Linked DNA regions of Candidatus Chlorohelix allophototropha. The protein of the gene in region 1 binds, or shares a complex with, the protein of each later gene. Links are inferred from orthologs where the notes say so. Each region holds a gene or a part of one and is shown on either strand. Other genes may lie near its edges.

Region 1 (7,248 bases):
TAATATTACCGTTGGTTCAAGGATACCAAGAAGATCGCAGTTGGGCAGATCGTGAAAATGATATTCGCGATGCCGCTAATCAGCTTGAAAATTTCCGCCTCCGCGCCAATCAAGATGCTACTACCAACGCCTTTGCCCCTTACATTTGCAATACCACTAAAACCAAGCCTTGTCGCCAGATAACGCCCCCTACTCATGAAGAACTAGATGCTGCCTTTCAGCAAATGTTGGGTGGAAAAAACATTCGTGTTTTGATGGTAGAAACACTGACTCGTCAGATTTTGTATGATACTGAAGGGAATCCGAGTCGCAATATTATCGGGCAACAGCTTCCGGTGATTCGCCCTCGCCAGATTTCACCCACACCCAGTTCAGGAAATGCCCTTGCGCCAACTCCAGTTCCCGATATTCTTGTTGGTAAGCAGCCCTATCTGCGAGATGATTTCACTTCCTCTCAGAACGAGCATTTTGATCTGATCTACACTCGTTTTGAGAGCACTCAAATTAATCTGTTCGGGTTACTTAATGCCCGTGGTGATGTGCGCTCTGTTTTGATAGTCAGTTTAGTGCCTGTCCAACCTGTGCCGAATGTGCTACAAGATTTAGGTCCTGTTCTGGCAATTTCCGGTCTGGTGGCGTTGCTGGTTTCATTTATTGTGGGCTTGTTCATTGCCCGAACTATCAGCCGTCCTCTTGCCAAAGCAACCGTAGCCGCTCAGGCAGTAGCGCATGGGGATTATAGCTATTCCGTACCGCCCGGTGGGAGCTATGAAATTAGAAAAATGGCTGAGAGCTTTAACCAGATGTCGAAGGAAATCGAACAATATCAGCGGATGCAACGAGAACTGATCGGTAATGTTTCCCATGAATTGAAAACTCCGCTTACCGCAATTCGTGGTTTTTCTCAAGCTATGCTGGATGGGGCTTTGCGCCGCCCCGAAGATTTTGCCTATTCTGCCGAAATTATCAACAACGAAACCGAGCGTATGATTAGGCTGGTACAAAGTTTGTTGGATCTCTCTCGCCTTGAAAGCGGGCAGGTTAAAATGGCGCAGGAAAAATTGCAGTTAAGCGAAATAATCGAAGAGTCCTTAAGTACCTTTGAGCAACGCGCCTTATTACAAGAAGTAACTCTGGCAAAGCATCTTTACCCGGTGCTGCCTATGTTGGGTGATTACGATCGCTTGCGCCAGGTATTCAATAATTTGATTGATAATGCTCTACGTTACACTCCTCCCGGTGGAAGCATTGTAGTCAGTTGTCGGACTGCCGGGCAAAATCTAGTAGCTACCGTTAGTGATACCGGACAAGGCATTTCTCCAAAAGATTTACCCCATATTTTCGAGCGTTTTTATCAGGCGGAAAAAAGTCGTAGCAAAGAACATGGCGGGTTAGGCTTGGGGTTGGCTATTAGCAAAGAAATCATCCATGCCCATCACGGGCGCATTGAAGTCAGCAGCGCCTCTGGGAGCGGTACAACTTTCACCATCGTTTTTCCGATTGCGCCCGGTTTCAATGAACAAACCACCAAACCGCTCCAATTTGTCGCTCGCTCTTGAGTTTACTAATTTCCACATATTTAAAGTTACGCAAAATTTGTTTCATTCCAACCTCGCTTAAGGTATAATATTCGATTGGATAAATAAGAATTCATCGGGGTAACCCCATAATATAGATTCTTGAGGTTGTATCAAAAGTGGATTATATAAACGCAGGCGAGTATGATGTAATTGTGGTTGGTGCGGGACACGCTGGCTGTGAAGCAGCGTTGGCAGCGGCTCGCATGGGTTGCCGAACTATGCTGGTAACGCTAAATCTCGACAGTGTCGCGCTTATGCCGTGTAACCCCTCAATCGGCGGTCCGGCGAAAGGGCATGTTGTACGCGAGATTGACGCGCTGGGTGGTCAAATGGCGCGCAACACCGATCGCACCCTGATTCAGATTCGCTTGCTCAACACTTCAAAAGGTCCTGCCGTACAGGCTTTGCGGGCGCAGGCTGATAAAAAGCTCTATCAACTCGCTATGAAAGAATCCATTGAAAATACCCCTAATCTCACCTTGCGCCAAGCTCAGGTCGAAGAGTTACTCATTCAGCGAGATGAACAAACCGGGAATTTGCAAGCTTGTGGCGTAGTAATCGCCAATGGGCTAACCTATCATTCTCGGACGGTAGTGCTGACCACCGGCACTTTTCTCAAGGGGCGTATTATCATGGGCGATTATATCGCCAGCGCTGGGCGTGCCGGTGAGCCTCCCAGTGTACAGGTTTCCAATAATCTGGCTGGTTTGGGTTTTCCACTTCATCGCTTGAAAACCGGGACTCCTCCGCGTATTGATGCCCGTACCATTGATTTTTCAAAAACGATAGTGCAACGTGGTAGCGCGGAGCCACTCCATTTCAGCTTTACCTACTTTGAAAATGACCGGGTAGAATTTATGCCCCCGCCCACTATCCCCAAAGCTTTCCCACATTCAACACTGGATGGTTGGCGACCTCAGTTACCTTGTTATCTGGTGCATACCACTTCCCGCACCCACGAAATCATCCGTAACAACTTTCATCGCGCCCCTATGTTTACCGGAGTAATCGAGGGAGTCGGTCCGCGCTACTGTCCTAGTATCGAGGATAAAGTTAATCGCTTCTCCGATAAGGAATCGCACCAACTGTTTCTTGAGCCGGAAGGCTGGGTAACTAACGAAGTTTATGTGCAGGGCGCAAACACCAGTTTGCCCGCTGATGTACAGATTGACCTGATTCATTCAATCCCCGGTTTGGAAAAAGCCGAAATTATGCGCTTTGGTTATGCGGTTGAGTATGATGCGGTTCCTAGCACCGAGATTCGCGCCAGCATGGAAACCAAACGTATTTCGAACCTGTTTTTGGCAGGGCAAATCAACGGAACCAGCGGCTATGAAGAAGCGGGTGGTCAGGGAATTTTGGCGGGGATTAATGCAGCGTTACGAGTACAGAGTCGCCCTCCCTTTATTCTAAAGCGGGAACAGGCTTATATCGGGGTGATGATTGACGACCTTACTACCAAAGAAATCAAAGAGCCTTACCGCTTGATGACCAGTCGCGCCGAATATCGCTTGTTGCTGCGCACCGATAACGCCGACCTGCGCCTGACTCCACTTGCCTATGAGATGGGTTTGGTTTCAAAGGAACGCTATATGGCGGTCGAGAATAAGCGAGATAGTATTGCCTATTACCTCAAGAAGCTGGAAAAAACCAGTCTTACGCCCAGTGTTGAGCGTAATGCGATACTAACCGCTGCTGGGCTTCCTGCTCTTTCAGGCGAGACTCGTGGTTTTGAATATCTGCACCGCCCTGATGTAGGCACGCGAGCCTTTGCGGTGCTTTTCCCCGATGAGCAACCTACCCCGGATGTAGCCGAACAAGTTGAAATCGCAGCCAAGTACACCACCTATATTAACAAGCAAGAGCAAGCAGTCGGGCGTATGCGCCGCCTTGAAGATAGTAGCTTACCAGACGACCTCGATTATAGTGTGGTGGTTGGCTTGCGAAATGAGGCAAGAGCGCGTCTTGCCCAATTTAAGCCCGCTACTCTAGGGCAAGCTTCTCGGTTGAATGGGGTGAATCCAGCAGATATAGCGGTTTTGCTGGTGCATCTTGAAAAAAACCACCGTCAAAATATTGCTAAAGCCGGATAGCACCTACAAAAATATAATAAATTTAATAGTAGTAAACTAAAACTAACCTCTATTATTAACCCCGTCTAGGGGTTATAATTCCCATGTAGTTTTAAAGTACATTGGCTCTGTACTTTTGAAATGAACGACTTAAATTTAAAAGGGGTTATATGTTCCAATTTACCCCATATTTATTGCCTTTTATTTTTTCTGCGGTATCCATATTTATTGTTGCCCTTTTGATTTGGCGGTTACGTCATAATGTAACTGTTAAATTGATGTTGGCTTTTATTGCCTGCCTTGAGCTTTGGATAATAGGCTTTATATTTGAAATCGCTGCCACTACTTTAGATGCAAAAATCACTTTGGCTAACCTACAATTTATCGGTATTGATTTACTGCCGATCGTTTGGGTGGGTTTGATTCTGAGTTACTTAGGGTATTTCGAGAAAGTACGCCGCTTTTTTATACCGATGATTTTATATCCGGTAATTAGTCAGTTTGTTATCTGGACTGATCCTCTCCACCACCTGTTTCGCAAACAACCTTTGTTAGATATTACCACTACCTCAATCCCAATTCTACAAAACAATTATGGTATCTGGTATTACTTTGTTCAGATGCCTTTACTATATATCTTTAGCTTTAGCATTATTGGTTTATTGGTTAACACTCTATTATCTGCTTCTGGTCCATACCGCAGCCAGATAATTTTTTTATTGATTAGCGCTTTAATTCCGCTCGTAATAAATGTTTTCTATGTATTTGGTATCTCTCCTATTCCAAATCTTAATCTCTCAGCAGTTGGCTTGAGTTTTACCACCATGCTGATTGTAGTAAGCTATTATCGTTATCAATTCCTCGATCTTTTGCCTGTAGCACGTAGTATGCTTGTAGATGTGCTGCAAGATGCTTGGATTGTGCTTGATCGCTTGGGACGTATAGTTGACCTTAATCAAACTGCTCAAGAAATTGTGAAACAACCCAAACAAAAATTACTCGGTCAAGGTGCTGATACTGCTCTGCAAAACACTCCTGAACTTCTCAATTATTTATTGGCTAAGACAGATAAAAGAGGTGAACTACAACTTAGTAAGAATGATCAGACCAATTATTACGATGTCAATGTCACTATAATTCGCAGCAAAGGTACTGCAACAAATGGCAGTTTGGTTGTTATGCGTGATATATCCCAACGGGTACAGATTGAGCATGAACGTGAGCATCTCATTGCCGAATTACGCGAGGCATTGGAACAAATAAAGTTACTCTCAGGTTTGTTGCCTATTTGTGCCAGTTGCAAGAATATTAGGGATGATCAGGGTTACTGGCATCAGGTTGAAACCTACCTCGAAGATAATTCTGATATGCGTTTCAGTCACGGTATCTGTCCCAATTGCATGCAGAAACTCTACCCTGATTTGGTTGACTTGGTTTATAAAGATATGAAGGATGAGAGAAGCCTCAAAGAACTTGAGAACTAATCCGCATCTTTGATTTCCCTACCCCATTAAATTATTCTACAAAAATAAAATATTTTTCTATACCTAAATATATTAATAAAACCTCTTATCCGGTTTATAATGGATTCCAGAAATTTGGAGAACCTGAACCGTAGAGGGGAAAATATATATGCAACAGACACAAGCTAAACCAGTCAGTACCGATGGGAAGTGGGTTTCGGTTGCTTCCGCTTCCGAAGTTTTCGAAAGTGGTTGTAAGACAGTCTATGCCTGGGGCTACACCATTGCTTTATTCAAGTTCGACCGCCAGATTTATGCCGTTGATAATCGCTGCCCTCACATGGGCTTTCCATTGGATAAGGGCAACGTGCGTGAAGGAATCCTTACCTGCCACTGGCATCACGCCCGTTTTGACCTAGCCAGCGGTGGAACCTTTGACCTGTGGGCGGATGATGTCCGCGCCTTTCCGGTTAAGCTTGAGGATGGGTTAGTGTGGCTCGACCTTACTCCGCTACCGGGCATGCACGTCCGCTATCTAAAAAACCTTTCCAGTGGATTGGAACGCAATATCAGGTTGGTTATCGCCAAAGCTACGCTCGGTTTGCTAAGCGGACAGGCTAACTTGGATACCGCTGCCCTAGAACCGTTTCGCGCTGGCTTGAAGTTTGCTGCTACGAATCGGCGTGGCGGTTGGAGTATCGGCGCAACTACTCTAGCGGTGATGCAAAACTTACTGCCCCATCTTGATGAAGAGGATAAGCCACGCGCGCTCTTTACCGGACTTAATGCCGTTTCGCGTGATTGTGATGGACAACCCGCTCGATTTGCCGTTGAACCTTTACCGGATGCTTCCGCTGACATTGCCCTTTTGAAAAAGTGGTTTCGCCAGTTCATAGAAGTGCGCGACTCTGAAGGCGCTGAACGCTGCATTGTAACGGCGGTGCGTGCCGGTTACTCGCCTGCACAGGTGGTGGACATTTTCTATGCTGCTGCTACGGATCACCGCTACATTGATATTGGTCATCCGCTCGATTTTACTACCAAAGCCTTTGAAGCCCTTGATCTGGCAGGTTGGGATACTGACCTAGCTGCCCCGGTGTTAGCAAGTCTTGTTCCGAATTATACCGGCGCAGACCGCATGGAAGAATCTAACGAGTGGCGGCATCCCATTGATCTCGTAGCTTTACTGGAGAATACTTTCGGGCAAATTGAACAAGCCGCTGCACAAGGTGCTGGCAAAGAGTGGCGCTGGCACTCGGATGATTCCTTAATAGATGTTTTGCTTGGTGATGACCCTGTAGCAATCGTTACCTTTCTGTTGGAAGCTTTGAGGCAAGGTGCAACTTACGAGCAACTGGCAGGGATAGTGGCATATACCGCGCTGCGAAGAATAGTACATTACGGCATTACAAACGAATACCCAGATTGGAATACAGTACACCATACCTTTACCTTTGCCAATGCGGTTCATATGGGAATGCGACGTGCTCCTTCGGTTGAACTGGTGCGTGGTGTATTTGATGCCGCGCTGAGTATTTATCTCGACCGCTTCCTGAATATTCCACCCACTCGTTTGCCTGCGCCATTATTGGAACAGCAGGTTGTGGCTACTCCTGATGAGCTTTTGAAAAAGCTTTTTGATTTGTTCAATCTACAACAACAGGTGAACGAGGCAGCAGAATTGGTGGCGCTTTATCTCAATATGGGTGGCGCACCGGATAAGTTGCGGGCGACTCTCGGCAAGGCGCTTTTGCGAGAGGATGCCGGATTTCATCCTATCCAATCGCTCGAAGCTTGTTTTCGCCAGTACGCTATGCTGCTGGAATTTCCCGGCGATCCTAAAATAGCCAACCACGCCTTGCTTGCGGCGGTGCGTTACCTAGCGGCGCATTCCCCCACTGCCCGCAGCGCCAACCAGACTTATCAGATAGCTTTGCGACTCAACCGAGGAGAGAAGGTTTTTGAGGAATGAAAGATCAAATTTGCTTGCTTGACGAGGTTAAGGTGTAATCCTTGCGGTTACATTGGGGCGCGCTCATTAGTAATCAAAACTTTCTTCGCGTTTGCGCTCGTGGCGCGCCTGCCTCGACTCTTGTACTACCCGCTTGACTCTACCCCAACCCTCGGTGTAGA
Region 2 (7,151 bases), on another replicon or contig:
CCGATTAATCATGATTCGGCAAGTACGGGCGGGACCACCTAGCGCGGTATATTTCTGAACGAGTTGTGCCAACAGTTCTCCGGCAGTTAAGCTACCGTTTTCAGGTAAAGGAAATTCGAGATTTCCATTACCGATTATTTCTCTGAAGGAAGCAAATAATTTTACTGTTACCTTAGAAGACATCTATAATTACCCTCGCCAGGCATTGTTCAGCATAAAAAACAGGTTGGCAGGGCGTTCTGCCATGCGACGCATCAGGTAGGGATACCACTGTGAACCATAAGGAACATAAGCTCGAACATTATAACCTAAACCTGCCAATTTCTTTTGCAAATCCCGGCGTATTCCGTACAGCATTTGAAATTCAAATTTCTCTGCCGGAATATTCTGCGCTTTTACATAATCCAGAATCTGATTTATGATTTTCTCATCGTGGGTTGCAAACCCTGGATAGTTACCATTGTCCAGCAATTGTTGCATGCACTTGACATAATTACTATCAGTATCGCTTTTCTCAGCATAAGCAACGGTGGGAGGTTCAAGATACGCGCCTTTACATAGCCTTACTCTGGCTTTAAGCTCGATCATGGTATGCACATCATCTTCGGTGCGATACATGTAACTTTGCAGGACTGTGCCAGTATTGCGAAAGCCGCTTTGCCATAGTTCCTTGAAAATGTCGATTGTGCGCTCGGTGTACTCCGAACTCTCCATATCTATTCTGACAAAAATGCCGCCCAAATCACGGGCGCGGGTTAGCACCGCTGTAATATTATTTAAGCACAACCGTCTATCCACATCTAACCCTAGTGCGGTAAGTTTAACTGAAATATTGGCATCTAGTTTCTCACGCGCAATCATTCCTAACAAATTTAGATATTGTTCGGTGGAGGCAACCGACTCCGCTTCACTGAATACGTTTTCTCCCAAATAGTCAAGGCTAACATGGATTCCGAGTTTGTTCATGTCGCGCGCAGCTTTCAATGCATCTTCTAGAGTTTCGCCTGCTACGAAACGACGTGCTGCACTTCGTCCAATCCGGTTATGGCTCACGAAATTTTTCATCCGGGCACTTTTTGATAATTTTAAGATAGGTTCTTTTAAAATTGACATATCTGGGACTCCTCTAAATACCGGGAAATAAATAATATGTATCTTTACTAATGTTACCACCGGCGTAAATCGCTGTAAATTGGCAATACAACTTACTTGATGATAAAAGTATCTACTTCTAACTTTCAAGATTGGCAAAAATGTTGTAATATACTAGACTATACTAATAGGTAAGAATGGGCTTGGTGTCGGCAAGATTACCCAACCGGAAAGTTGTCTTACAGGAGTGGTGCATGTTTTCTAACCTTATCGAAGATTGGGCGCGTGGTATCGCGCGAGTGGTTGTCCGTATTTTTGTAAAAACCCCTCTTACCCCCAATAGGATTACCGTAATCGGGTTTCTGCTTAATATACCGGTAGCCTACGTACTAGCTAACGGTTGGTTTCTATTGGGTGGTTTACTAATCTTGTTTGCGGGTGTTTTTGATATGCTGGATGGGGCGTTGGCAAAAATTACCGGACGCGCCAGCACTTTCGGGGCTTTTCTGGATAGCTCTCTCGATCGTTATAGCGAAGTGGTAGTTTTTCTAGGTTTGCTGCTTTATTATCGCAATATACCTGATGCGGACAAAGATGGCGGCTCGATACTAGTCTATGTATCAATTTGCGGCTCGCTTATGATCAGCTATGTCAAAGCGCGTGCCGAAGGTCTGGGTTTGCAGTGCAAGATGGGTTTGTTACCTCGTCCTGAGCGTGTAGTATTGATTGCGCTTGGAACTTTTATCGCCGCTTTCTGGTCGCCTGCGTTGCCGATTTCGCTCTGGATACTCGCCGTAGGCACTAATTTGACCGCCTTCCAGCGTATAATTTACATCTGGATGCAAACTAATCGGGAAAATCGGGAAAAGTTGCAGAGTGAAGTGGAAATTCGCGCCGAAAATAAAAAAGAAGCCCGCTTGTCAGAAGGCGAAGAAGGCGAACCGATTCGCAAACGCTGGTCATTTAAACGCGCAAACGATTAAACCATGATTCCGGCGCGTAAGAACTTTCTAGGTGAGTTACTGGTTTTTGGGATTGCTCGCCGCTCAGTCTGGCGTGCCTTCCACTCCGTCCACATGCGGGTAGCAGAGCCGCTGCCTTTACCCCCTTCCAAACTAGACGCTCCCATTATTTTCTATGTAAACCACTCCTCATGGTGGGACGGTTATCTGGCACATCTTATTTCCCGCCAAGTTTATAACTTGAGTCCTTATCTGATGATGGATGAGCAGCAACTCAGCCGTTATCCTTTTTTTGCTTGGGCGGGCTGTTTTGGGGTTAATCGCAATGATGCAAGGGAAGCCTTAAAGTCATTGGAATATATCGTTAAAGAGCTAAAGCAAAAATCACCCTGTATATTGTGGATGTTTCCGCAAGGCGAAATAATGCCGCTGGAATTGCGCCCGTTGGGTTTCCACTCAGGACTTGGCTGGTTGGTGCGTGAGTTAGGCGATTGTTATATTGCGCCGGTATCCTTCCGTTTTGATTTTCTGCGTGAACAATATCCCGATATATTTATTAATATCGGCAAGTTCACCCGCTTTAGAGCCGGGGAAAAAATCAATACCCGCAAACTAACCGCTCAACTTGAAGAAACCTTAACGCTTGACCTTGATTGTTTGCGGGATGATGTCAGTAACGGTCGGTTGGCTGATTTTGAAACTATAGTGCAGGGTAAAAGCAGCACCGATATTGTATTCAGTTTCATTGTCGAAAAATTGCTGAGAATAAAGCCGAAAGAAGCGTAAGCGGGCAACTTTGCCCTTTCCATCGGATAAAAGATATGTACAACGATACTATTACCGCTATTTCTACTGCTTTGGGTGAAGGGGCAATCGGGTTGGTGCGCCTTAGTGGACCGAATGCCTATGAAATATTGCAGCAAGTTTTTTTTACGATAAAAGGCAAAACCCGCAAGAGCTTTGAAAGCCATCGTTTGTATTATGGCTATATTGCCGACCCGGCGATTCCGGCTGATCCTTTGGATGAGGTTATGGCGGTTTATCTTGCGTCCCCGCGCACCTATACCCGCGAACCAATGGCTGAGATTAGCTGTCATGGCGGTAGTGTCCCGTTGGAGAAGATATTAAACCTGACTCTTAGAATGGGCGCACGCCACGCCGAACCGGGCGAATTTACCTTGCGAGCCTTCTTGAACGGACGGATTGATTTGGCTCAGGCGGAGGCGGTGCAGGATATTGTTCGCTCCAAAACCGGTCCCGCGCTTGAGCAGGCGTTGGGGCAATTGGCAGGAAAGCTGTCGCAACGTATCGGGGTGGCGCGCCAGAAATTGCTTTCAGCCCTCGCCCAGCTTGAAGCTATGATAGATTTCCCGGAAGATGATGTCCCATTTGCCTCGGTTTCTCCGCAATTGGGTGAAACTTTAGCCGAAATTGATACCTTGTTGGCTACTGCCGATGCCGGACAAATTTATCGGCAAGGAATTCGAGCAGCAATTGTAGGCGTGCCCAATGTGGGTAAAAGCTCATTGCTAAACGCCCTTTTGCGAAATGACCGCGCGATAGTCACGCCAGTTGCCGGGACAACTCGTGACTTGATTGAGGAAACTCTTAATGTACGCGGAATACCGGTGGTGCTGGTGGATACTGCCGGAATAACCGCTACTGAAGATATGGTCGAGCGTATCGGTATCGAGCGGAGCAGGCAAGCGATTGCCAGCGCCGATTTGTTATTGCTGGTGCTGGATAGCTCGCGCCCTTTGCACTCCGGCGACCTTGAGTTAATCGCTGCTGTACAATCTGAACTAGCTATACGCCCAACTACCAAAGCCATGCTGGTTTTGAATAAAACGGATTTAAATCAGGGTGAGAATGAAAATTATAAGCTTGAATCGGAGTTGAATCAGAAGCTTCCAGAGTTGCCTCGTGTAAGTATATCGGCTCAAACGGGCGATAGGTTGCAGGAATTGGAAGATGCGCTGGCAAATCTAGCGTTAGGGGGGCAAAATCTGGCTGGTAGAAGCTTGATGATTACCAACACTCGGCACCGCCGCGCCCTTGAGCGTGCTCGCGAACATTTGCTTTCGGCAATTGCCAGCGATGAAGCAGGCATGGTCGCTGATTTTATCTCAATTGACTTGCGTCTGGCAATGGAAGCAATGGGTGAAATTACAGGCGAGTCGGTGCAAGAATCTCTCCTGCATGAAATCTTCTCAACTTTCTGTATCGGAAAATAAAAACGACCTCGCCTATTAAATAAGCAAGGTCGTTTAAAGCAGTTAACTATTCCATTATCATCGCGGGTTGCTCCGCATGGGACTCGATTTCTTTGCTAAGTCCTTCCGCGCGATGCGGCTTCTTTGGTAAAATTACCGCTACCAGCAGTAGAATTACAGTGCCAATTGTTACGAACATAAACACATCGTTCATACCACTTGTGCCAGCCTGTGCCACAATTAGAGCTTGTGCATCCGCTGTGGTCGGGCGTGGTAATGTACCGGCTGCAATCTGACTACCAATATCGGTGCCATGCTGCGCAGACTGTTGTACGAATAGAGAAGCGAGAACAGCAATACCGATTGAGCTAAATATTTGCCGCGTTACGTTGAAAAGTGAACTGGCTTTCGGCAGCGCAGGGCCGGTTAGCGACATCAAAGCCAGTGTTTGAACCGGTATTGCGGTCATGCCGAAGCCTAACCCACGTATTATTAACCATGGCATCAGGAAAAGCCCATCTGATTCGGGTTTCAAGGATGTCAACATAAAGGAACTGAAAACCAACAATACCGCTCCTGTCATAACCAAAACACGCGGACCAAAGCGGTTATACATTTTGCCGCCCAACCCTACCGCTACTGCTGCTGCAAGACCTTGTGGCATTAGAGCAAGACCGGCATCTAACGCGCTTAAATGCGGTACTCTGACTTGCTCAAGGAAGATTGGTAGCATGAAGAGGCTGCCGAATACCACAATCGCGGATAGCCACGAAATGATGCTAGCCACCGTAAAATCGTAGCTTTTGAATAATCTCAAATCCAACACCGGGTCTTTGCTGATGTAGATTTCATAAATGGCAAAGATAGCCACCAGCGCCAAACCGGCAATTAATAGTATCCAGACAGGTGGGTAGCCCCAACCGTGAATATCACCTCGTGGATTGGCGGCAGTTATTGTGCTTGAATCAGACTCGCTAACCAACGCAAATGCGTAAACCACTGCCAATACACCCAGAATGGACAGGCTCAGACCGATATAATCGAATGCTTTTTTGCTCTGTGCCACGAGGTTGTCGGCAGGGAAAACCCGAATTGCTAGGAAAATTGCAACAAAACCTACCGGTACATTGATGAAGAAAATGTATTCCCATCCAAAGTTAACCGTCAATAAACCACCGATAGTTGGACCAAAGGCTGGCGCTAATAGCACCGGAATACCTACCACTGCGCTGGCTGCCGCCCTTTCGCGTGGCGGGAAAGCCTGTAAGGCGATAGCGTTAGCCAATGGGAAGAGTGCGCCGCCACCAAGTCCCTGAATAATTCGGAACCCGATTAACATGGTCTCACTCTGCGCGAGACCGCACAACAATGAGCCTAGTGTGAAGAAGGCAAGGCAGAGAATAAATAGTCGTTTGATACCAAATCGCAAACTAAAGTAACCAGAAATAGGAATTACTGCGGCTTGTGCTAGAAAGTAGCCGGTAATTACCCACTGAATTGAACTCAAATCGGCTTTCAGACCCGTAGCAATGGGTGTCAACGCCACGTTGACGATGGTGTTGTCTAACACCGCCATAAACAAGCCGAGTGCTGCCGTAAGTGCAATAGCATATTTTGAGGAAGGTTTCCGCATTATTTACTCCACTATATATAATATGTTTATCAATAAGCTAAAGGGTTTTGGCAGCAGTGGCAAAACATATTCGCTTATTTGTTATTTTCAGTAAGGTTTAAATTCTTTGTAACAAATTCTACCAGTAATTCGGTAGGGCAACCGGGGATGCCCTGCTTGATTAACTCTCTTTTTTTGAGAAGTTTCTGATAGAGATTTCCCACAATATCTATTAGATAATCCAAATCAACTCGATAATAGCGCTCTTTACCTTGGCGTTCTACTTTGAGCAAGCCTACTCGTTTCAATTCTTGGAGGTGGTGAGATACCGTTGAAAGAGAAATTTGCATACGCTCTGCAATTTCCGAAACGGTAAAACTGCCCATCTCCCCATTGGTGGTGCCGCGATGCATCAAGAAAAGAAAAATATCCATTCGTGACTCATCGGCAAATGCCCGCAAAGTTCCCACCTGTTCGCGCATTCGAGTCCGCTTCTGTTCGAGCAATTCCACAGTCCATTGTTCTGGGGCATGCTCAAGTCCAAGATATTCTGCGGCAACCGCAATTTTATCTAACTCAGCCGAAGTATAACCGGCTGCGCCTCCCGTAAATTTTATATTACTACTATTCAAAGTAACGAAACCTTTTGTATATGATGAATATGCTTCATTTCGATGTTCATAACAATGTAGCATTGAAAATATAACATTAGAAAGAGATTAGGTAAATAGGTCTTTAGTCGAATATTGTGTTAATGATTGCGATAAGCAAAAATTTTGCATATACTCGTCTTGTTGGCGCAATAGTAAAAGGAGGGTAATCCTTGAGTAATCCCTATGATCCTTACGGTGGTAATCCACCCGGCAATAATCCTTATCCGGTTTATAATAACTATGGTAGTTATACCGATCGTGATGGTGTAAATGAAGCTGCCCTCGCTTTGCAATTGTTGGGCGGGACGATACGGCTCAACGATAGTATCGAAGCAGATGTGATGGATCCGGTTTTTTTTGGCATGAATGACTTTACAGCCAATGGGGTGGTAAAGGCTGTCTCAGATTTGGCAATTGCCGATAATTCGGGTGATTTTAGCTTTTTGATGTTTGGTACGCAAGGTGATTTTGATTATTTGGTGGTGGAAGCTGATACAATCCAATACGCCCGCGCTTTTATTGCTCGTGAAGTTAAGAATTGGGACATGCTGCAATATTTGCTTGCTCAAAAAGAAGCCTATTTGGCAGATTCGGAAGCCAGTATTTACCCTTGCGATTT

The links.
Region 2: the proteins of mnmG (region 1) and mnmE are in contact, whole or in part, in a solved structure (PDB 9HIP), measured with the Escherichia coli proteins. The link is inferred for Candidatus Chlorohelix allophototropha from one-to-one orthologs.

What each region holds. Positions count from the first base shown.
Region 1 is NZ_CP128400.1:1,165,221-1,172,468, forward strand. What follows is about bases 1,189-4,184. They hold mnmG (tRNA uridine-5-carboxymethylaminomethyl(34) synthesis enzyme MnmG), read left to right. Parts: upstream 1,189-1,696; coding sequence 1,697-3,673; downstream 3,674-4,184. Other genes in these bases: OZ401_RS17645 (sensor histidine kinase), read left to right, coding at 1,189-1,559; OZ401_RS17655 (histidine kinase N-terminal 7TM domain-containing protein), read left to right, coding at 3,823-4,184. Outside these bases: more of OZ401_RS17645, read left to right, coding at 1-1,188; more of OZ401_RS17655, read left to right, coding at 4,185-5,136; OZ401_RS17660 (Rieske (2Fe-2S) protein), read left to right, coding at 5,285-7,087; OZ401_RS17665 (hypothetical protein), read right to left, coding at 7,154-7,248. UniProt on the Escherichia coli protein: NAD-binding protein involved in the addition of a carboxymethylaminomethyl (cmnm) group at the wobble position (U34) of certain tRNAs, forming tRNA-cmnm(5)s(2)U34.
Region 2 is NZ_CP128399.1:926,206-933,356, forward strand. Bases 2,183-5,081 are described here. They hold mnmE (tRNA uridine-5-carboxymethylaminomethyl(34) synthesis GTPase MnmE), read left to right. Parts: upstream 2,183-2,875; coding sequence 2,876-4,288; downstream 4,289-5,081. Other genes in these bases: OZ401_RS03950 (lysophospholipid acyltransferase family protein), read left to right, coding at 2,183-2,840; OZ401_RS03960 (MDR family MFS transporter), read right to left, coding at 4,335-5,081. Outside these bases: OZ401_RS03935 (MoaD/ThiS family protein), read right to left, coding at 1-183; OZ401_RS03940 (proline dehydrogenase family protein), read right to left, coding at 190-1,113; OZ401_RS03945 (CDP-alcohol phosphatidyltransferase family protein), read left to right, coding at 1,347-2,075; more of OZ401_RS03950, read left to right, coding at 2,079-2,182; more of OZ401_RS03960, read right to left, coding at 5,082-5,900; OZ401_RS03965 (ArsR/SmtB family transcription factor), read right to left, coding at 5,975-6,511; OZ401_RS03970 (hypothetical protein), read left to right, coding at 6,703-7,151. UniProt on the Escherichia coli protein: Exhibits a very high intrinsic GTPase hydrolysis rate. Involved in the addition of a carboxymethylaminomethyl (cmnm) group at the wobble position (U34) of certain tRNAs, forming tRNA-cmnm(5)s(2)U34.